One region of the Mesorhizobium sp. L103C131B0 genome, then DNA from elsewhere that is predicted to be linked to it. Evidence: riboswitches for the same ligand, from Rfam matches in the RefSeq annotation. Region 1 holds a riboswitch; the other holds the start of a gene.

Region 1 (8,964 bases):
GACCAGATCTCATGGAACTAGCTCTCACAGCCGCCTTCGCTTCCTCCGCTTTGCTTCTTTCCAATCTCGCCAGCATCCTGCTTGCTTCGTCGAAACTGCAAGCGCGTCGCCTTATCCCTCCGCCGTCCGACGAGCAGCCACCGGTCTCGATCGTCGTGCCGTCGCGCGGCGTGGAGCCGTTCACACAAGAGACGCTGCAGCGAGCCTTCTCGCTCGACTGGCCGCGCTACGAACTGATCTTCTGCGTCGCTCACGCCGACGATCCCGTCGTCAAACTGATAAACAGGGCGATCGTCCTGTTTCCCAACGTGCCGGCCCGGCTGCTGATCGGCGACGACCGCGTCAGCAGCAACCCGAAGCTCAACAACTGCGTCAAGGGCTGGGAAGCGGCGCGCAATCATTGGGTTATTCTGGCGGATTCCAACGTGCTGATGCCTAGGGATTACGTCCAGCACCTGATGGCGGCCTGGCGGACCAATACCGGGCTTATCTGCTCGACGCCGATCGGCTCGCGGCCGGATGGCTTCTGGGCCGAGGTCGAATGCGCGTTCCTCAACACGCTGCAGGCGCGCTGGCAATATGCCGGCGAGGCGCTCGGTCTCGGCTTTGCCCAAGGCAAGAGCATGCTGTGGAACAAGCCGATGCTCGATACCAGTGGCGGTATCCGCGCGCTGGCCGCCGAGATCGCCGAGGATGCTGCTGCAACCAAGCTGGTCAACGGACTGGGCCTGCGCGTCAATCTCGTTGCCTCGCCTTTCGAGCAACCACTGGGGCAGCGCCGACTTGCCGACATCTGGTCGCGCCAGGCGCGCTGGGCGCGGTTGCGCCGCGTCACTTTCCCGCTGTTTTTCGCACCCGAGATCCTGACCGGCGTCGCCGTGCCGTTGGCGTTGGCGCTGGTGGCGGCAGCAAGTGCCGGCGTCAGCCTGCCGGCCACGGTGTTGGCCGTGCTGGCGGCGGCCTACATTCCCGAATGCGCGCTGGCCGCGGCCAAGGGCTGGCACCTGTCGCTGCGCATGGTCCCCGCGATGATGGTCCGCGACGTTATGCTTCCCGCCATCTGGGCGCGCGGCTGGCTGAGCGGCGCCGTCGACTGGCGCGGCAACACCATGACCATCGGCACCAAGACGGCCGAACTGGAAGAGGTTTCGTCGGGAGCGTGACGCCTCGCGGCCTACCCGGCTGCCTTCAGCGCCTGCGCAACGTCCTCCAGCAGATCGTCCGTATCCTCAAGACCGACCGACAGCCTGAGCGTTCCCGGCCCGATGCCAAGCTCGGCGCGAGCTTCGTCGCTGAGGTTCTTGTGCGTGGTGGTCGCCGGATGGGTGATCAGGCTCTTGGCGTCGCCGAGATTGTTGGAGATCAGCACGATGTCGAGCGCGTTCTGCAAGGCGAAGGCCGCCTGCTTGCCGCCCTTCACGTCGAGGCAGATCAGCGTCGATCCGCCCGTCATCTGCTTCTTGACGATGTCGGCCTGCGGGTGGTCGGCGCGGCCGGGATAGATGACGCGGGCGATTTCCGGCCGTCCTGCCAGGAAATCCGCGATCTTGGCCGCGCTTTCAGTCTGCTGGCGCACCCGAACTGGCAGCGTCTCCAGGCCCTTGAGCAGCGTCCAGGCGTTGAACGGCGACAGGCTCGGGCCGGTGTGGCGGAAATAGTCGTGCAAATTCTCGTCGATCCATTTCTTGTCCGACAGGATGATGCCGCCGAGACAGCGTCCCTGGCCGTCAATGTGCTTGGTCGCGGAGTAGACGACGATATGGGCGCCGAGCTGCAAGGGCTTCTGCTGCAAGGGCGTGGCGAAGACATTGTCGACGATCAGCCTGGCGCCGATCGAGGTGGCGAGCGCCGCCACCGCTGCGATGTCGACCACTTCCAGCGTCGGATTGGTCGGGCTTTCCAGGAAGAACAGTTTCGTGTTCGGCCGCACCGCCTTTTCCCAGTTGGCGATGTCGGTGCCGTCGACCAGCGTTGCCTCGATGCCGTATTTCGGCGCCAGCGTCTCCACCACCCAGCGGCAGGAGCCGAACAGCGCGCGCGCCGCAACGATGTGGTCGCCGGCCTTGGCGCTGCACAGGAGCGCTGCCGTCACCGCCGCCATGCCCGACGCCGTGGCGCGGGCATCTTCGGCACCCTCCAGCGCGCACATGCGCTTTTCGAACATGTCGACGGTAGGGTTGGCGTAGCGCGAATAGATGAAGCCCGGCTCCTCGCCCTTGAAACGGGCTTCCGCAGCCTGCGCCGTTTCATAGACATAGCCTTGAGTGAGATACATCGCTTCCGACGTCTCGCCGAACTGGGAACGCAGTGTTCCCCCGTGCACGAGTGCGGTCTGAGGCTTCCAGTTACGCTTATTGGTGCTCATCGCTTTTGTTCCAGACACAAAAAAACCGGCCGCGAAAGTCGCAACCGGTCCATATGGCCTTGCGGCCCGACGGTCCTTTAGCGACTTGTTTAACGTGGCTGCAAGCCGACCGGCCAAATCACCACGGGATAACGACCCTTTAGACCTCACCTGCGCTTGCGTCAATTGCCGGCTTCATTAAGAGGTTTGTACCAGGCAGGTTCCGCAATAATATCCAGCGGTTTTGCGGCAAGAACCTGCCACAAAGAGACCGACCTTGGAGCGGAGCCAGCCTTTTGCGGCAGACAGGCATTCTTCCCGATCAGGACATTTCCGCGCTGTTTCAGTCCGGCGCGCTGAAGTCGCCGCGCGCGCTCGATGTCGACCAGGTGCAGCCGGCGAGCCTCGATCTCAGGCTCGGCGACAAGGCTTTTCGCGTGCGCGCCTCCTTCCTGCCGGGTCCCGATCATCTGGTGGCCGACAAGCTTCACCGGCTGAAATTGCACGAATTCAGTCTCGCCGAGGGCGCGGTGCTGGAAACCGGCTGCGTCTACATCGTGCCGCTGCTCGAAAGCCTGGCGCTGCCCGCAAACGTGTCGGCCTCGGCCAACCCGAAGAGCTCGACCGGCCGGCTCGACATCTTCACCCGGGTGATGACCGATCGCGGCCATGAGTTCGACAAGATCGCCCCCGGCTATCACGGGCCGCTTTATCTCGAAGTCAGTCCGCGCACCTTCCCGATCGTCGTACGCGCCGGATCGAGGCTGTCGCAGATCCGCTTTCGCACCGGCAACGCGCTGTTGTCGGAGGCAGAACTGAACGAATTGCACCGCGCCGAGATGCTGGTGGCGACCGAGCCGCCCAACATTTCCGGCGGCGGCATTGCGCTGTCGATCGATCTTGACGGCGACCAGAACGGCCTGGTCGGCTATCGCGGCAAGCATCACACCGGCTTGGTCGATGTCGACAAGCGCGCCGCCCAGGATGCCGTCGATTTCTGGGAGCCGCTCTATAAGAGCGGCGCCGGCGAACTGGTGCTCGACCCGGACGAGTTCTACATCCTGGTCAGCCGCGAAGCCGTGCACGTGCCGCCGCTCTACGCCGCCGAGATGACGCCCTTCGATCCGCTGGTTGGCGAATTCCGTGTTCACTATGCCGGCTTCTTCGATCCGGGCTTCGGCCATTCGGCCTCAGGCGGCACCGGCAGCCGGGCGGTGCTCGAAGTGCGCAGCCACGAAGTGCCGTTCATCCTCGACCACGGCCAGATCGTCGGCCGGCTGGTCTACGAACACATGCTGAAGCGGCCGCAGGCGCTTTACGGCACCGATCTCGGCTCGAATTACCAGGCGCAAGGCCTCAAGCTCTCCAAGCATTTCCGCCCCGCCGGCTGAACCTTCGATCACCGTCAGGCAAAATACTTGCCTGCGCTGCCTCACCATGCTTGGCTGCCTTTCGGTGGCCGGCAAGAGAACGGCGCGCAAGGGGAACCAAAATGCAGATTTCAAGATGGATCATATCGGCAGCGGGCGCTGCCATGCTGGTGATATCGGCCGGCTCGCTGGCTGAGGCGCAGGAGAAATTGAAGATCGGCACCGAGGGCGCTTATCCGCCCTTCAACACCATCACCGCGGACGGCAAGATCGAGGGCTTCGACATCGACATTGCCAATGCGCTGTGTGCGCAGATGAAGGTCGAGTGCGAGATCGTCACCCAGGACTGGGACGGCATCATCCCGGCGCTGCAGGCGAAAAAGTTCGACGCCATCATCGCCTCGATGAGCATCACCGAGGAGCGCAAGAAACAGGTCGCCTTCACCAACAAATACTACACGACGCCGCTGGCGCTGGTGGCGCCCAAGGACAGCGACCTCACTTCCACCGAACCGGCAGCCCTTGCCGGCAAGACGGTGGGCGCGCAGGCCTCGACCACCCAGGCCGACTATGCGCAGGACGCCTATGGCAAGGCCGGCGCCGAGGCGAAACTCTACCCCACCCAGGAAGAGGCGATCACCGACTTGCAGAACGGCCGTCTCGACGCCGTCATCTCCGACAATTCGTGCTGATGGACTGGCTGAAGAAGGCGAGCGACGGCTGCTGCAAGCTTGTCGGTGACGTCAAGGGCACCGAGACGCAAGCCGGCATCGCTGTCCGCCTGGAGGACACGGCACTTCGCGACAAGCTCAACGGGGCGATAGACGCCATCGTCGCCGACGGCACTTACAAGAAGATCCAGGCCAAGTATTTCGATTTCGATATCTATTGAGTCCCGTCCGCCGGCGTCAGCCGCGAAAGAGATACGATTTCGCGGCTCCAAGGCAGGCATGAAAATGGCCGATAAACAGCAGTTCGCGTGCGGCCAAACGTTTCCTGCCCCAAAAGCCTTCGGTCAGTTTGACCTCGTCGAGCGAAGCGTTTGAGCCGCGCTTCAACGGGAACAACTGCTTGTCGAGGCAACCGAGGACATGGGCCTTGGCGGAGTCGATGCCGCAGACCTTGCCATTGTTGTTCAGCCTGTCGCTGCGAAGCGCTGATGTCGTGTGATCCGTCACCTGGGCTTTCGAATAGCCGGTTGCTAGAAGACGGCTCGTCATCGCCAAACGGGCTTCACGATAGGACTTCGGGCTGCACTGGCCGGCGCTAAAGGCCACCGACGGTTGGGTCAGGAACAGGGCCACGCCCGTGAACACAATGACAAGCCGCATTCCGTTCATTTCCGGCTCCCAAATTGTGATGCTGCCTCAAAGCGCCTTCACCGCCACCTTAACCGGCTGCTCAATCTCCAGCGGGTTGCGCAGCGGCAGGCCGAAATCCGCGGCCTCGATCTCGAAAACGTCGCCGGCCTGAGTCTTGATGCCGTCGGCAAAGGACAGCGTCGCCGTGCCGAACATGTGCACATGCACGTCGCCCGGCTGGCGGAAGGCCGAATATTTGAAGTGATGATGTTCGAGATTGGCGATTGTGTGCGACATGTTCGCTTCGCCCGACAGGAACGGCTTTTCCCACAGCAAATTGCTGTCGCGATAGATTCGCGATGAGCCCCTGACGTCGGCCGGCAGGTCGCCGATCAGGATTTCCGGCCCGAACGAGGCGTTGCGCAGTTTGGAATGTGCCAGGAACAGATAGTTCACCCGCTCGGTAACATGATCGGAAAACTCGTTCGACAGCGTGAAGCCGACGCGGAACGGCGCGCCGTCGTCGCCGATGACATAGATGCCGGCGATTTCCGGCTCCTCGCCGGCGTCCTGCGCAAAGGCCGGCGACATCAGTGCGGCGCCCGGCGCCACCGCCATGGTGCCGTTGCCCTTGTAGAACCATTCCGGCTGCACGCCGGTCTGGCCCTTGGCCGGCTTGCCGCCTTCGAGCCCCATGCGGAACATCTTCATGGAATCGGTAAGCTGCTCCTCGCCGCCATCGCTGAGCTTCTTGTGCATGGAATCGCGCGTCGCCGCCGAGCCGAGATGGGTCAGGCCGGTGCCGGTCAGATGCAGATGCGCAGGATCGGGATGGTTGATCGGGGACACCAGCCGGCCCTTCTTGTAGACGGCGTCGAGGTCTATCGCTTCACCGAACCCCTTGCGTTCGATCAGCGCGGCGAGGGCCGTTCCGGTGCGCGCGGCTTCCATGGCCAGCGAATAGACGCTGCGGGCGCCGTTGATGATCCTGGTCTTGCCGCCGCCATTGCGGGCGACGACGCGGATGGTCTCGGCGTCGTCGAGGATCTGGGAGATCAGCATGATTAAATCCTCTCTCATGTGCTTGGCCTTGGATGCCTCTTGGCAAACCTTGACCTGCGCGGCTCGGACCTAGCCGCGCCACGGGTTGAACTCTTCGTCCGGATTGCGCTCGCGAACTTGATCCCTCGGGGGACTTCTTATGCCGACAATTTGCCGGCTGCGCCGCGATCGTATGCCTCCTGCTTGCCTCGCCTGAAGCTTGTCAGGCCTTGTTCTTGTTGTAGACGTCGAAGATCACGGCGCCGAGCAGCACCAGGCCTTTGACCACCTGCTGCCAGTCGACATTGACGCCCATGATCGACATGCCGTTGTTCATCACGCCCATGATGAAGCCGCCGACGACCGCCCCGATGACCTGGCCGACGCCGCCCATCGCCGAGGCGCCGCCGATGAACACTGCGGCGATGACGTCGAGCTCCGAGCCGAGACCCGCCGCCGGCACCGCCTGGCCGAGACGAGCCGCGATGATCAGGCCGCCAAGCGCCGACAGCACGCCCATATTGATGAACACCAACAGCGTCAGCCGCTCGGTGTTGATGCCCGACAGCTGCGCCGCCTTGGGATTGCCGCCCATGGCGTAGATGCGCCTCCCGATGGTCATGCGCTTGGTGACGAAGACGAACAGCGTGATCAGCACGCCCATGACCAGCAGCACCACGGGCAGGCCGCGGTAGCTGGCAAACTCATAGACCAGGAACAGCGCCAGCGCGCTGGCGACCAGCGTCTTGACGACGAACAGGGTGAAGGGCTCGGCCTCATAACCATGGCGTTCTCGTTTGCGCCGGGTGCGGACCCCGAAATAGGCATAGGCGAGCACGGCGATCAGCCCCAGCACGACCGTCGTCATGTGCAGGGTCACGCCGCTGCCCATGATGGTCTTGCCGGCTGCGTTCACGACCGGCGGGACGAGCGTCAGTGGGCCGATCACATCCGGGATGAAGCCGGAACTGAGCATCTTGAAGTCGTCGGGAAGCGGACCCACCGACGAGCCGCCGCCAAGCAACGCCTGGCAAATGCCGCGGAAGATCAGCATTCCGGCCAGCGTGACAATGAAGCTCGGTATCCGGTGATAGGCGATCCAATACCCTTGCGCGGCGCCGATCAGGCCACCCGCGACCAGGCAGACGATCGAAACCACCAGGGGATTGCTCAGCGGTCCGAGTTGCCAGATGACCATCATGTTTGCCGCCAGCGCGCCAATGAAACCGGCTACCGATCCGACGCTGAGGTCGATATAGCCCGATACGATCACCAGCAGCATGCCCAGCGCCATCACGATGATGAAGGAGTTCTGCTGCACCAGATTGCTGAGGTTGACCGGCTTGAACAACGTCCCCGACGTGGTGAACTGGAAGAACAGCATGATGACGATCAGGGCTATGATCAGTCCGTATTCGCGTAAATTCGTCGCCAGCGCCGAGACGGCGATGCGCGGGCGCTGTTCGTCGGCGACGTTGCCCTGCGGGGCGGGGGCGCTTTCGGTGCTCATGCTGCTTTTCCTTCTCCCCGGACGATGGCGCGCATTATCTTTTCCTGGCTTGCTTCCGCCGCCGGCATTTCGCCCACCATGCGCCCTTCGTTCATGACGTAGATGCGGTCGGTAATCCCTAGCAATTCCGGCATTTCCGACGAGATGACCACGATCGCCTTACCCTCCGAGGCAAGGCGCGCGATGATCGTGTAGATTTCATACTTGGCGCCGACATCGATGCCGCGTGTCGGCTCGTCGAGGATCAGCACGTCAGGATCGGCAAACAGCCATTTCGACAGCACCACCTTCTGCTGGTTGCCGCCGGAAAGATTGCCGGTCATCTGATAGACGCTTGACGCACGGATATTGGTCTTCTTGCGATAGTCTTTGGCGACCGCAAGTTCGCGCATGTCGTCGATCACGCTGTGGCGCGACACGCCGTCGAGATTGGCCAGCGTAATGTTATGCTTGATATGGTCGATGAGGTTGAGGCCGTAGGTCTTGCGGTCCTCAGTGACATAGGCGATGCCGTGTTGAACCGCCTTGCTTACCGAGGAGACATCGACCGGCTTGCCCTTGAGCAGCACTTCGCCGGTGATGCGACGGCCATAGGAGCGGCCGAACAGGCTCATGGCGAATTCGGTGCGGCCGGCGCCCATCAGCCCGGCGATGCCGACCACCTCGCCCTTGCGCACATTGATGTCGATGCCCTTGATCACCTGCCGCTCGGCATGGAGCGGGTGATAGACCGACCAGTTCTTCACCTCGAACACGACTTCGCCGATCTTGGGCTCGCGCGGCGGATAGCGGTCGTCGAGCGAACGGCCGACCATCGAGGTGATGATGCGGTCTTCGGAGATATCCTTCTTGGCCAGCGTCTCGATGGTGCGCCCGTCACGGATGACGGTTACCTTGTCGGCGACCCGGTTGATCTCGTTGAGCTTGTGCGAGATCAGGATCGAGGTCATGCCTTGTCGCTTGAATTCGAGCAGAAGATCGAGCAGCGCCTGGCTGTCTTTCTCGCTGAGCGACGCGGTCGGCTCATCGAGGATCAAAAGCTTGACGTCCTTGCTCAGCGCCTTGGCGATCTCGACCAACTGCTGCTTGCCGACGCCGATATTGGTGATCAGTGTCTTGGGGTCCTCCCTGAGGCCCACCTTCTTCAACAGGGCAGCGGTGCGCGCCTCGTTGGCATCCCAGTCGATGACGCCGTATCGGGCGTTTTCGTTGCCGAGGAAGATATTTTCGGTGATCGACAGCATCGGCACCAGCGCTAGCTCCTGGTGGATGATGACGATGCCCTTGTGTTCGCTGTCATGGATACCTTTGAACTGGCATTCCTGACCCTGAAAAATGATCTGGCCGTCATATGTGCCGGCGGGATAGACGCCCGACAGAACTTTCATCAGCGTCGAC
Region 2 (8,964 bases), on a different contig from region 1:
CGAAGTTTCGCCGCCGGCTAATGTGGCTCGCTGCCTTGGTCGTTATGCTGTTCGGCGTCTACAGCGCGGTCTGGTTCTATGTCGCCGGTCGCGTCAGCAGCGAAGCCGACAAGGCGGTGGCCTCGCTCAAGGACAAAGGCATCGAGGCCGGCTGCGCCAACCTCACCGTCAGCGGCTACCCCCTGAGTTTTGCCATCTCCTGTGACAATCTGGCTTACGAGGACGACGCCAGGAACGTTGCCGCCTCGGCAGGCAGCTTCAACTTCGTTGCAGAGCTCATCCGGCCTTTGTCGCCTGCCGCCGAGTTGCGTGGGCCGCTGCGCACCTCGGTGCCGGGGATGGCGCCGCTATGGATCGACTGGGACAATCTGCAGGCCAATGCCAAGCTCTCCTGGCCCCTGCCCCGGAGCATTTCGCTGCAGGCGGAGAGCTTGTCCGGCCAGACGGATCCGGCCGACGACACTGATCCGGTTTCACTGTTCAGCGCCGGAACCGCGGCGGGCGAGTTGCGACCCGACGGCCAGGACATCGGCTACGTCGGCAGCTTCACCGATCTTGAGATCGACGCCGACGCGATCGGCGGGCGCGTGCTGCCGCCGCTCGACGGCAGCGGCGACGCGACGCTGAAGAACGGCGTCGCGCTGATGAAGACGCAGGCCAGGAGCCTGCGCGGCCAGGCGGTCGACATCCACAAGCTCGATCTGTCGTCGGGAGCCGCGCGCATCACCGTCTCCGGCCCGGTGTCGGTCGACGCCAACGGCCAGGTCAATGCCGACCTGACGATCAAGCTGCAGGATCCCAAAGCCGTGGCGGCAATCCTCGCCACCGCAATCCCCGAGCAGAAGAGCCAGATCGAGCAAGGCTTTGCCGGTCTGGCGCTGCTCGGCAACGAACCGTCAATGCCGCTCAAGGTGGTGAAGGGCAAGGTCTCGCTCGGCTTCATTCCGCTGGGCAAGATCAAGCCGCTCGATTAGAGCAATTCCAGGAAAAGTGTGAGCGGTTTTCCGTCCGGAATTGCGTTAAAACAAAGAGATAGAGCATGATCGCAAAGAGCGGGAACGGCTATTGGGGAGAGATCATGCTCGAGCAAGCCGACGCATGAACCGACCGGTGAAACTGCTGAGCGTTGGCGCGCTGACGCTGGATACCATCCTGCGCGTCGAAACCCTGCCCACGCATCAGGGCAAGTTCATCGCCTCGGACGGCATCCAGATCGCCTCGGGCATGGCGACAAGTGCTGCCTGCGCCGCCCGCCGTCTCGGCGCCGAGGTGTTCCTGTGGGCAAGTGCAGGTGGCGATGCCGTCGGCGACCAATTGCTGGCCGGCATCGAGGCCGAGGGCGTCGATTGCGGCTTTGTCCGCCGCGTCGAAGGCGCCCGCTCGGCGCTGGCCGCGATCCTGGTCGACGCTCATGGCGAGCGCATCATCGTGCCCTTCTACGACCCAAAGGCGCAGGCCGACCCCGAGGCGGTGCCTGTCGCCGATCTTTCCGGCTTCGATGCCGTGCTGGTCGATGTGCGCTGGCCGGGCGCCGCCGCTCTTGCCTTGACCGCCGCGCGCGACGCCGGTTGCCCGGCAATCCTCGACGCCGACACGGCGCCGGTTGAGGTGCTGGAGCGCCTGCTGCCGCTGGCATCGCACATCGTCGCTTCGGAGACGGCGGCACGCATCGTCTGCGGCCATGCGCTGGACCCCGAAACCGCCTGTGCCGACCTCGCCAGCCGCACCGATGCCTTCGTGGCGGTGACCGGCGGCGCCGCGGGAAGCTGGTGGCATGACCGGTCCGCCGGATGCGTGCGCCACATCGCGGCGCCGAAGATCAAGGCGGTTGACACGCTTGCCGCCGGCGACGTCTTCCACGGCGCCTTTGCTGTCGCGTTGGCGGAAACCATGCCGATTGAGCAGGCGTTGCGCTTTGCCAGCGCGGCGGCCGCGCTCAAATGCCAGCGCTTCGGCGGCCGGCTGGGGGCGCCAAACAGGGACGAGGCAATGGCCATGGTCGCGGCGACCTGGCCCGTCTGAAACAGATTTAACTTTTCACCGCCTGCCGGCCGAAATCCGGCACGTCGATATCCTGGCCGGCCTCGATGATCGAACGGCGAACGGCCCGGGTGCGGGTGAACAGGTCGAACAGCTTGTCGCCGTCGCCCCAGCGGATCGCCCGCTGCAGCGAGGCGAGGTCCTCCGAAAAGCGCGCCAGCATTTCCAGGATGGCATCCTTGTTGTGCAGGCACACGTCGCGCCACATGGTCGGGTCGGAGGCGGCCAGACGGGTGAAGTCGCGGAAACCGGAAGCCGAATATTTGATCACTTCCGACTTGGTCACCGATTCCAGATCGTCGGCCGTGCCGACGATGTTGTAGGCAATGATGTGCGGAAGATGCGAAACGATGGCCAGCGTCATGTCATGATGCTGCGGGTCCATCGAGTCGATGTTGGAGCCGCAGCGCCGCCAGAATTCCGACAGCTTTTCCAGCGCGGCCGGATCGGTTCCCGGCAGCGGCGTGAAGATGCACCAGCGGTTTTCGAACAGGTCGGCGAAACCCGCATCCGGGCCCGATTTCTCCGTACCTGCCAGCGGGTGCCCCGGAATAAAGTGCACGCCGTCCGGTACATAGGGCTGCATTTGCGCAATGACGGAGGCCTTGGTCGAACCGACATCGGTGAGGATGGCGCCCTTTTTCAGCCCCGGCGCGATCTCTTGCGCCACCTCGCCCGACGATCCCACAGGCACCGAGACGATGATCAGGTCGGCGTCGCGGACCGCTTCCCTGGCGCCGGTGGTGTAGCTCTCGCCAAGACCGAGCTCCTTCGCCCGCGCCAGCGTGGCCGGGCTGCGCGTCGCGATGGCGACATGGCGGGCCAGGCCCTCGCGGCGGATGATGCGGGCCAGCGACGAGCCGATCAGGCCGATGCCGACCAGCGCGATCTTTTCAAAAATCGGTGATGTCATTGTTTCAGCTTTTCAGGAACGTCGTGAGGGCGTCGATAACGCCGCGATTGGCTTCTTCGGTGCCGACGCTCATGCGCAGCGCATTGGGAAAGCCATAGCCGGTAACGCGCCGCAATATATAGCCGCGCTGGGTGAGGTAGTCGTCCGCCGCCTCAGCCGAATGCTTCTTGTCGTCGGGAAAGTGGATGAGGACGAAATTGCCGACGCTGGGCGTCACCCTGAGCCCAAGCTTCGTCAGCTCTTCATTCAGCCAGGTAAGCCAGGTCTCGTTGTGCAACGAACTGCGCTCGACATGGGCGCGGTCGCGGATGGCGGCAATGCCGGCCTCGATCGCTGTTGCGTTAACGTTGAAAGGGCCGCGGATACGGTTGATGGCATCGACGATGTGCAGTGGGCCATACATCCAGCCGATGCGCGCGCCGCCAAGGCCGAGCTTGGAGAAGGTGCGGGTCATGACCACATTCTGTGCGCTGCCCGCCAGCTCGATGCCGGCCTCGTAGTCATTGCGCCTGACATATTCGGCATAGGCCGCGTCGAGCACCAGAAGCACGTTGCCCGGGAGCGTGGAATGCAGGCGGCGGACCTCCTGGAACGGCAGATAGGTGCCGGTCGGATTGTTGGGATTGGCGAGAAAGATGATTTTGGTCCGCGGCGTCACCGCGGCCAGGATCGCGTCGACGTCGGCGCGCTCCTCGGTTTCCTTCACAGCAACCGGCTTGGCCCCCGCCGACTGAATGTAGATCTTGTAGACCATGAAGGCATGTTCGGTAAAAATCGCCTCATCGCCTGGCGCAAGATAGGTCTGCGCCAGCAGGCCAAGTATCTCGTCGGAACCGTTGGAGCAGATGATGTTTGCCGGGTTGAGGCCATGCACTTCGGCGATCGCCTCGCGCAACCGGCGGGCGGTGCCGTCGGGATAGACATCGAGCTTGCCAGCCACTTCGCGCGCGGCCTCGATCGCCTTCGGCGACGGGCCGAGCGGGTTCTCGTTCGACGACAGTTTATGGACCTTGGCGATGCCGGCCGGTGCCGTGCTCTTGCCCGGCACATAGGCGTCGATGTCCATAATGCCCGCGCGGGGCGTCGGCCGTGCCTTGTCCGCTGTCTTGTCCATGTCGCAAATCCATCGAGAATGCCTCCGTCCGGAGGCCGCAGCGGAAATACAAGCCGTAGCCGCGAATGTCGAGAGGCGGGCAATAGCTGGCCGTTGACGCCGGGCCGCACGAGTTCTAGAAGAACGCAACAGTTCCGTGGTGATTTGGCCGGTCGGCTTGCAGCCACGTTAAACAACTCGCTAAAGGGCCGTTTGCGTGACGTAACCGGCTTTGCGATCGCATTGCCGGTTTTTTATTGCCTGACGGCGGGCAAGGAGAGTCACATGGCCGCGCTCCGCGCTACAAAAACCAACAACGAGGCCGACAACCCGTCGAGCCCTGTGTTGCGTTTTGGCCCTGACAAGCCGCTGAAGCTCGACGCCGGCACGCTTTTGTCGCCGTTCCAGATCGCCTACCAGACATATGGCGCCCTCAACGATGCCCGCACCAACGCCATCCTGGTCTGCCACGCGCTGACCGGCGACCAGCATGTCGCCAGCACCAATCCGGTGACCGGCAAGCCCGGCTGGTGGGAAGTGCTGATCGGTCCCGGCAAGATCATCGACACCAACCGCTTCTTCGTCATTTGCTCCAACGTCATCGGCGGCTGCCTCGGTTCCACCGGTCCGGCCTCGACCAATCCCGCCACCGGCAAGCCCTACGGCCTCGACCTGCCAATCATCACCATCCGCGACATGGTGCGGGCGCAACTGATGCTGGTCGACCATTTCGGCATCGAAAAGCTGTTTTGCGTGCTCGGCGGCTCGATGGGCGGCATGCAGGTGCTGGAATGGGCGTCATGCTATTCCGAGCGCGTCTTCTCGGCCCTGCCGATCGCCACAGGCGCACGCCATTCCTCGCAGAACATCGCCTTCCACGAGGTCGGCCGGCAGGCCGTCATGGCCGATCCGGACTGGCATGGCGGCAAATATTTCGAGCACGGCAAGCGCCCGGAAAAGGGGCTCGCCGTGGCGCGCATGGCCGCCCACATCACCTATCTGTCGGAAGCCGCCCTGCATCGGAAATTCGGCCGCAATCTGCAGGACCGCGAAGCGCTGACCTTCGGTTTCGACGCCGACTTCCAGATCGAAAGCTATCTGCGCCACCAGGGCATGACATTCGTCGACCGCTTCGACGCCAACTCCTACCTCTACATGACCCGTTCGATGGATTATTTCGACCTCGCCGCCGACCATGGCGGCCGGTTGGCCGATGCCTTTGCCGGGACCAAGACCCGCTTCTGCCTGGTGTCCTTCACCTCGGACTGGTTGTTCCCGACCGAGGAGAGCCGCTCGATCGTGCATGCGCTCAACGCCGCCGGCGCCTCCGTCTCCTTTGTCGAGATCGACACCGACCGCGGCCATGATGCCTTCCTGCTCGATGAACCCGAACTGTTTGCCGCCATCAAGGGCTTCATCGGCTCGGCGGCCCGCGCAAGGGGGCTCGCCTCATGAGCGTCAATGGCAGCCAGCGCGTCGACCTCGAAGTCGTGGCCAACCTGATACCGCCGCAGTCGCGGGTGCTCGATGTCGGCTCCGGCGACGGCCTGCTGCTCGAACTCCTGCAGGAGACCAAGCAGGTCGACGGCCGCGGGCTGGAGCTGTCACAGCGAGGCGTCAATGAATGCGTTGCGCGCGGCCTCTCGGTCATCCAGGGCGATGCCGACACCGACCTCGAATTCTATCCGGACAAGGGTTTTGACTTCGTCGTCCTGTCACAGACGCTGCAGGCGACCCGCAACCCGAAGCTGGTGCTCGACGAGCTGCTGCGAATCGGCAACCGCGCCATCGTCTCCTTCCCCAATTTCGGCCACTGGCGGGTGCGGCTGTCGCTGTTCGTCAAGGGCCGGATGCCGGTGACCGCGGACCTGCCCTATTCCTGGTACGACACGCCCAACATCCATTTCTGCACCATCCGCGACTTCGTCAATCTGGTCGAGGAACTCGGCGCTTCGGTCGAGAAAGCCACCGCGCTCGACGGCAACGGCCAGAAGATCGGCCTGTCGATGCCATGGTGGTTCTGGAATTTCTTCGGCCAGCAAGCGGTGTTCTTGCTGAAGCGGTAGTTTGCCCCTATTCCAGCACGTCCGTCGCCTTGTGCGGGTGCTGAACGCCATCGGCGATGATCACATCGGCGTGGGAGTTGTCGGTGCGCAAGACCAGAATCTCCCGATAGGCTGATGAATCGTACCAGCCCCACGCATGCGCCCTGTCCGGAAACTCGATGACGATCAGATGCCCGGGCCATTCGTTTTCGACCACGTCCATGTCGCCGCCGTGGACAAGGAAGCGGCCGCCGAACGGCTCCAATGTGGCGTCGATCCTCTGCAGATACTCGACAATCTGCGGGCCCATTGTGACTTGACGCATATGGGCGACGGCGTAGGCGGCCATGGCTGAACTCCCTGTGAGATCGAAGCCCGACGACCGGCTTCGTTGGCGCAATCTGCAGACATGATGGCCATCGGTCGATTACGTCTGGGGTAATCGGCCGGCTTACCGGCGTCCTGGCTCAACAGTTTGTGATGACATTGCCGCTGGTTTTTTGTAGCGTCGAATCGAATGCCATCCCGGGGTAAGGCTTGGACGGCGACCATCAAAACCTCCGGCCTCCAGGCATTTCGGGGCACAATCGAAGCAACATGTCCAAGGCAACCGACCTCGCTCCGCTGATCTCGGTGATCACACCGACGCACAATCGCCGCAGCAAGGTGGTGCGCGCCGTGGAGAGCGTGCTGGCGCAGAATTTTCCCCGGTTCGAACACATTGTCGTCGATGACGGCTCGACCGACGGTACGGCAGCCGCACTTGCCGAAATCCGCGATCCACGGCTGATCTATGTTGGCTCGAAATGGCGCGGCGCCAATGCCGCCCGCAATGCCGGCATCGAGCGGGCGCAGGCGCCGGTGGTGACATTCCTCGATTCCGACGACGTCTATTTGCCGGATCGCCTGGCGCGGACGCTGGAGCAGTTCGACAACAATCCCTCGCTCGAAGTGCTGATCAGTTCCTTCGTGTCGCTGAAGGGCAATCGCCGCACCAACTGCGTCAACCGCGAAGCGCTGCTGAGCCGCGACTCGCTGGAGCGGGCCCTTGTCGCGCAGACCATCTTCATTGCCGGGTCGGCAATCACCGCCCGGCGCGAGTCGCTGCTGGCCATCGGCGGCTACGACAGTGACGTCACGCGCATGCAGGATCGCGAATTGTTGCTGCGCTTTGCCCGTCGCAGCGGCGCGCAGCTGTCCGAAGTGATCGACTGGAAAAAGTACAACTCGGAGAATTCGATCTCCGGTCGCCGGGACGGCTATGTCGAAGCCTATGCGAGCTTGATCGACAAGCACCCCTATATCGCCGACCGCTACCCCTACATTCCGCCTTACATGATCGCCCGGCAGCTCATCGCCGATGCACTCAAGGGCAGGGTTTCGCAGGCGTTCTCCGGCTATATGGCCAACCGGTCGTCGAAGGCGCTTGGCTATTCGCTGCCGCAGCTGTTGCGTGGCTATGTCGGCGGCCGGCGCTGGCGCCGCGATCTCTATGCCGAATTTCGCGACAAATACGGTGCACGGCCGGCCTGAAGTTTGCCGACAAGCCGCGCAGCGGCTTTCCCCTCCGAACTGCCTCAAACCTCATTTGTCGAGTTCCGGCAGATATGGGTCGGAATATAGCCGCCGGTCGCGTTCGCCCTGCAGGCAGTCCATGGGTGCGGCGGCATCGATCGGGACCACGGTCGCATCGGCGATGCCGCTCACCTCCAGGATCAGCTTGCGGCGTATGGCGGTGGCGAATTCCGAGGCCGCATAGATCGGCAACACGAAGGAGCCGGGCCCACCGGTGACGCAGTCGTCATAATACTGGTCGAGATGGCTGAAGGTCGGCGACGGGCTGATCAGGATCGGCAGGCCGTTGATGACGATGCCCTTGGCCACCGCCGCATCGCGTGTCGTGGCGACGGGCAGCCCGGTGTTGTTGGGACCGTCGCCGGAAATGTCGATGACGCTGCGTGGCGCATCGAACCCCGTGCCCTCGAACAGCCCGGCGCCGAAGGCAAGCGCACCGGAAATCGAGGTGCCGCGAAAGCTGCGGAACGGCCGCGCTTCTATTCTGTCGGCGAAGGCGTTGGCGCTCTCTGCGCTGTCGATCACCTGCCAGGCGATGACGCCATCCTCGCGCACGACGCCCGCCCATTCGAAATAGGCAAGCGCGATGCGCCCGGTGGTTCCCGAGCGCACGGCCTTGATGAAATCGGGATGCCTGAGCGCCTCGACATAGCCAGCGCGCTGCAGCGCGAACTCCCTCTCGTCCATCGACTGTGAGATGTCGACGGCCAGCACCAGTTCGACATCCACGGCAACGGCCGGGGCAGCCACGGGCGTGGTGCAGGCAAGGCAGGCAAGCAGGCTGAGCGCATCGAGCATGGCCGCACCACGGATGTTTCGACCCGTGAATCTTCGCCGCGATCGCGGCGAAATAAAGCCCCTTCTACTTCTTTCGCCGCACGGCCGCTTTCGGCGGCGGGTCGATGGCGCCGGTCCTGACTCGGGCGGGTTTCAGTGGCGCAGCACCCGTATCCTTCACGATGTTCAATGCGCGTGGAAAGAAATGACCATTGTGCAGTCCGCGCCCGATGTTGAGGATCGCGGTTTCCGGCAGGCGTTTCTCCAGCATGGACAGTACCCTTCGCAGCGAAGGACCATCGAACGCGTCCATCGCTTCGTCGATGATCACCCATTTCGGCTGCCGCAAGGCCAGCCTGGCGAAGGCCAGCGACCGCTGTTCGTCATCGTTGAGTTCACGCTCCCAGCGTGCGGAACGGTCGAGCGAGGATGACAGCCGCTCGAGGCCGACCTCGGCCAGCACCGCCCCAAAATCAGCATCGCCAGCCGGCGCCGAGCCATTCGGATGCAGCACTTCGCGT

The links. Region 1 has a riboswitch for S-adenosylmethionine ahead of X730_RS138910 (O-succinylhomoserine sulfhydrylase). Riboswitches for the same ligand answer to the same signal wherever they lie in the genome.
Region 2: linked by a shared signal. The riboswitch ahead of X730_RS152720 (homoserine O-acetyltransferase) and the one ahead of X730_RS138910 (O-succinylhomoserine sulfhydrylase) in region 1 are both predicted to bind S-adenosylmethionine.

What each region holds. Positions count from the first base shown of each region.
Region 1 covers NZ_AYXC01000022.1:56,724-65,687, reverse strand. The annotation lists gene X730_RS138905 (ceramide glucosyltransferase) at 12-1,163, shown strand; gene X730_RS138910 (O-succinylhomoserine sulfhydrylase) at 1,175-2,365, opposite strand; SAM riboswitch at 2,423-2,500, opposite strand; gene X730_RS138915 (2'-deoxycytidine 5'-triphosphate deaminase) at 2,641-3,735, shown strand; partial or broken gene X730_RS01000000164825 (transporter substrate-binding domain-containing protein) at 3,837-4,606, shown strand; gene X730_RS138920 (hypothetical protein) at 4,623-5,054, opposite strand; gene araD1 (AraD1 family protein) at 5,082-6,077, opposite strand; gene mmsB (multiple monosaccharide ABC transporter permease) at 6,280-7,566, opposite strand; gene mmsA (multiple monosaccharide ABC transporter ATP-binding protein) at 7,563-8,964, opposite strand, start outside.
Region 2 covers NZ_AYXC01000005.1:205,322-214,285, reverse strand. The annotation lists gene X730_RS152700 (DUF2125 domain-containing protein) at 1-974, shown strand, start outside; gene X730_RS152705 (sugar kinase) at 1,099-2,022, shown strand; gene X730_RS152710 (prephenate/arogenate dehydrogenase family protein) at 2,030-2,953, opposite strand; gene hisC (histidinol-phosphate transaminase) at 2,958-4,067, opposite strand; SAM riboswitch at 4,194-4,271, shown strand; gene X730_RS152720 (homoserine O-acetyltransferase) at 4,332-5,501, shown strand; gene metW (methionine biosynthesis protein MetW) at 5,498-6,112, shown strand; gene X730_RS152730 (DUF1330 domain-containing protein) at 6,120-6,440, opposite strand; gene X730_RS152735 (glycosyltransferase family 2 protein) at 6,689-7,624, shown strand; gene X730_RS152740 (DUF1194 domain-containing protein) at 7,676-8,464, opposite strand; gene X730_RS152745 (ABC transporter ATP-binding protein/permease) at 8,529-8,964, opposite strand, start outside.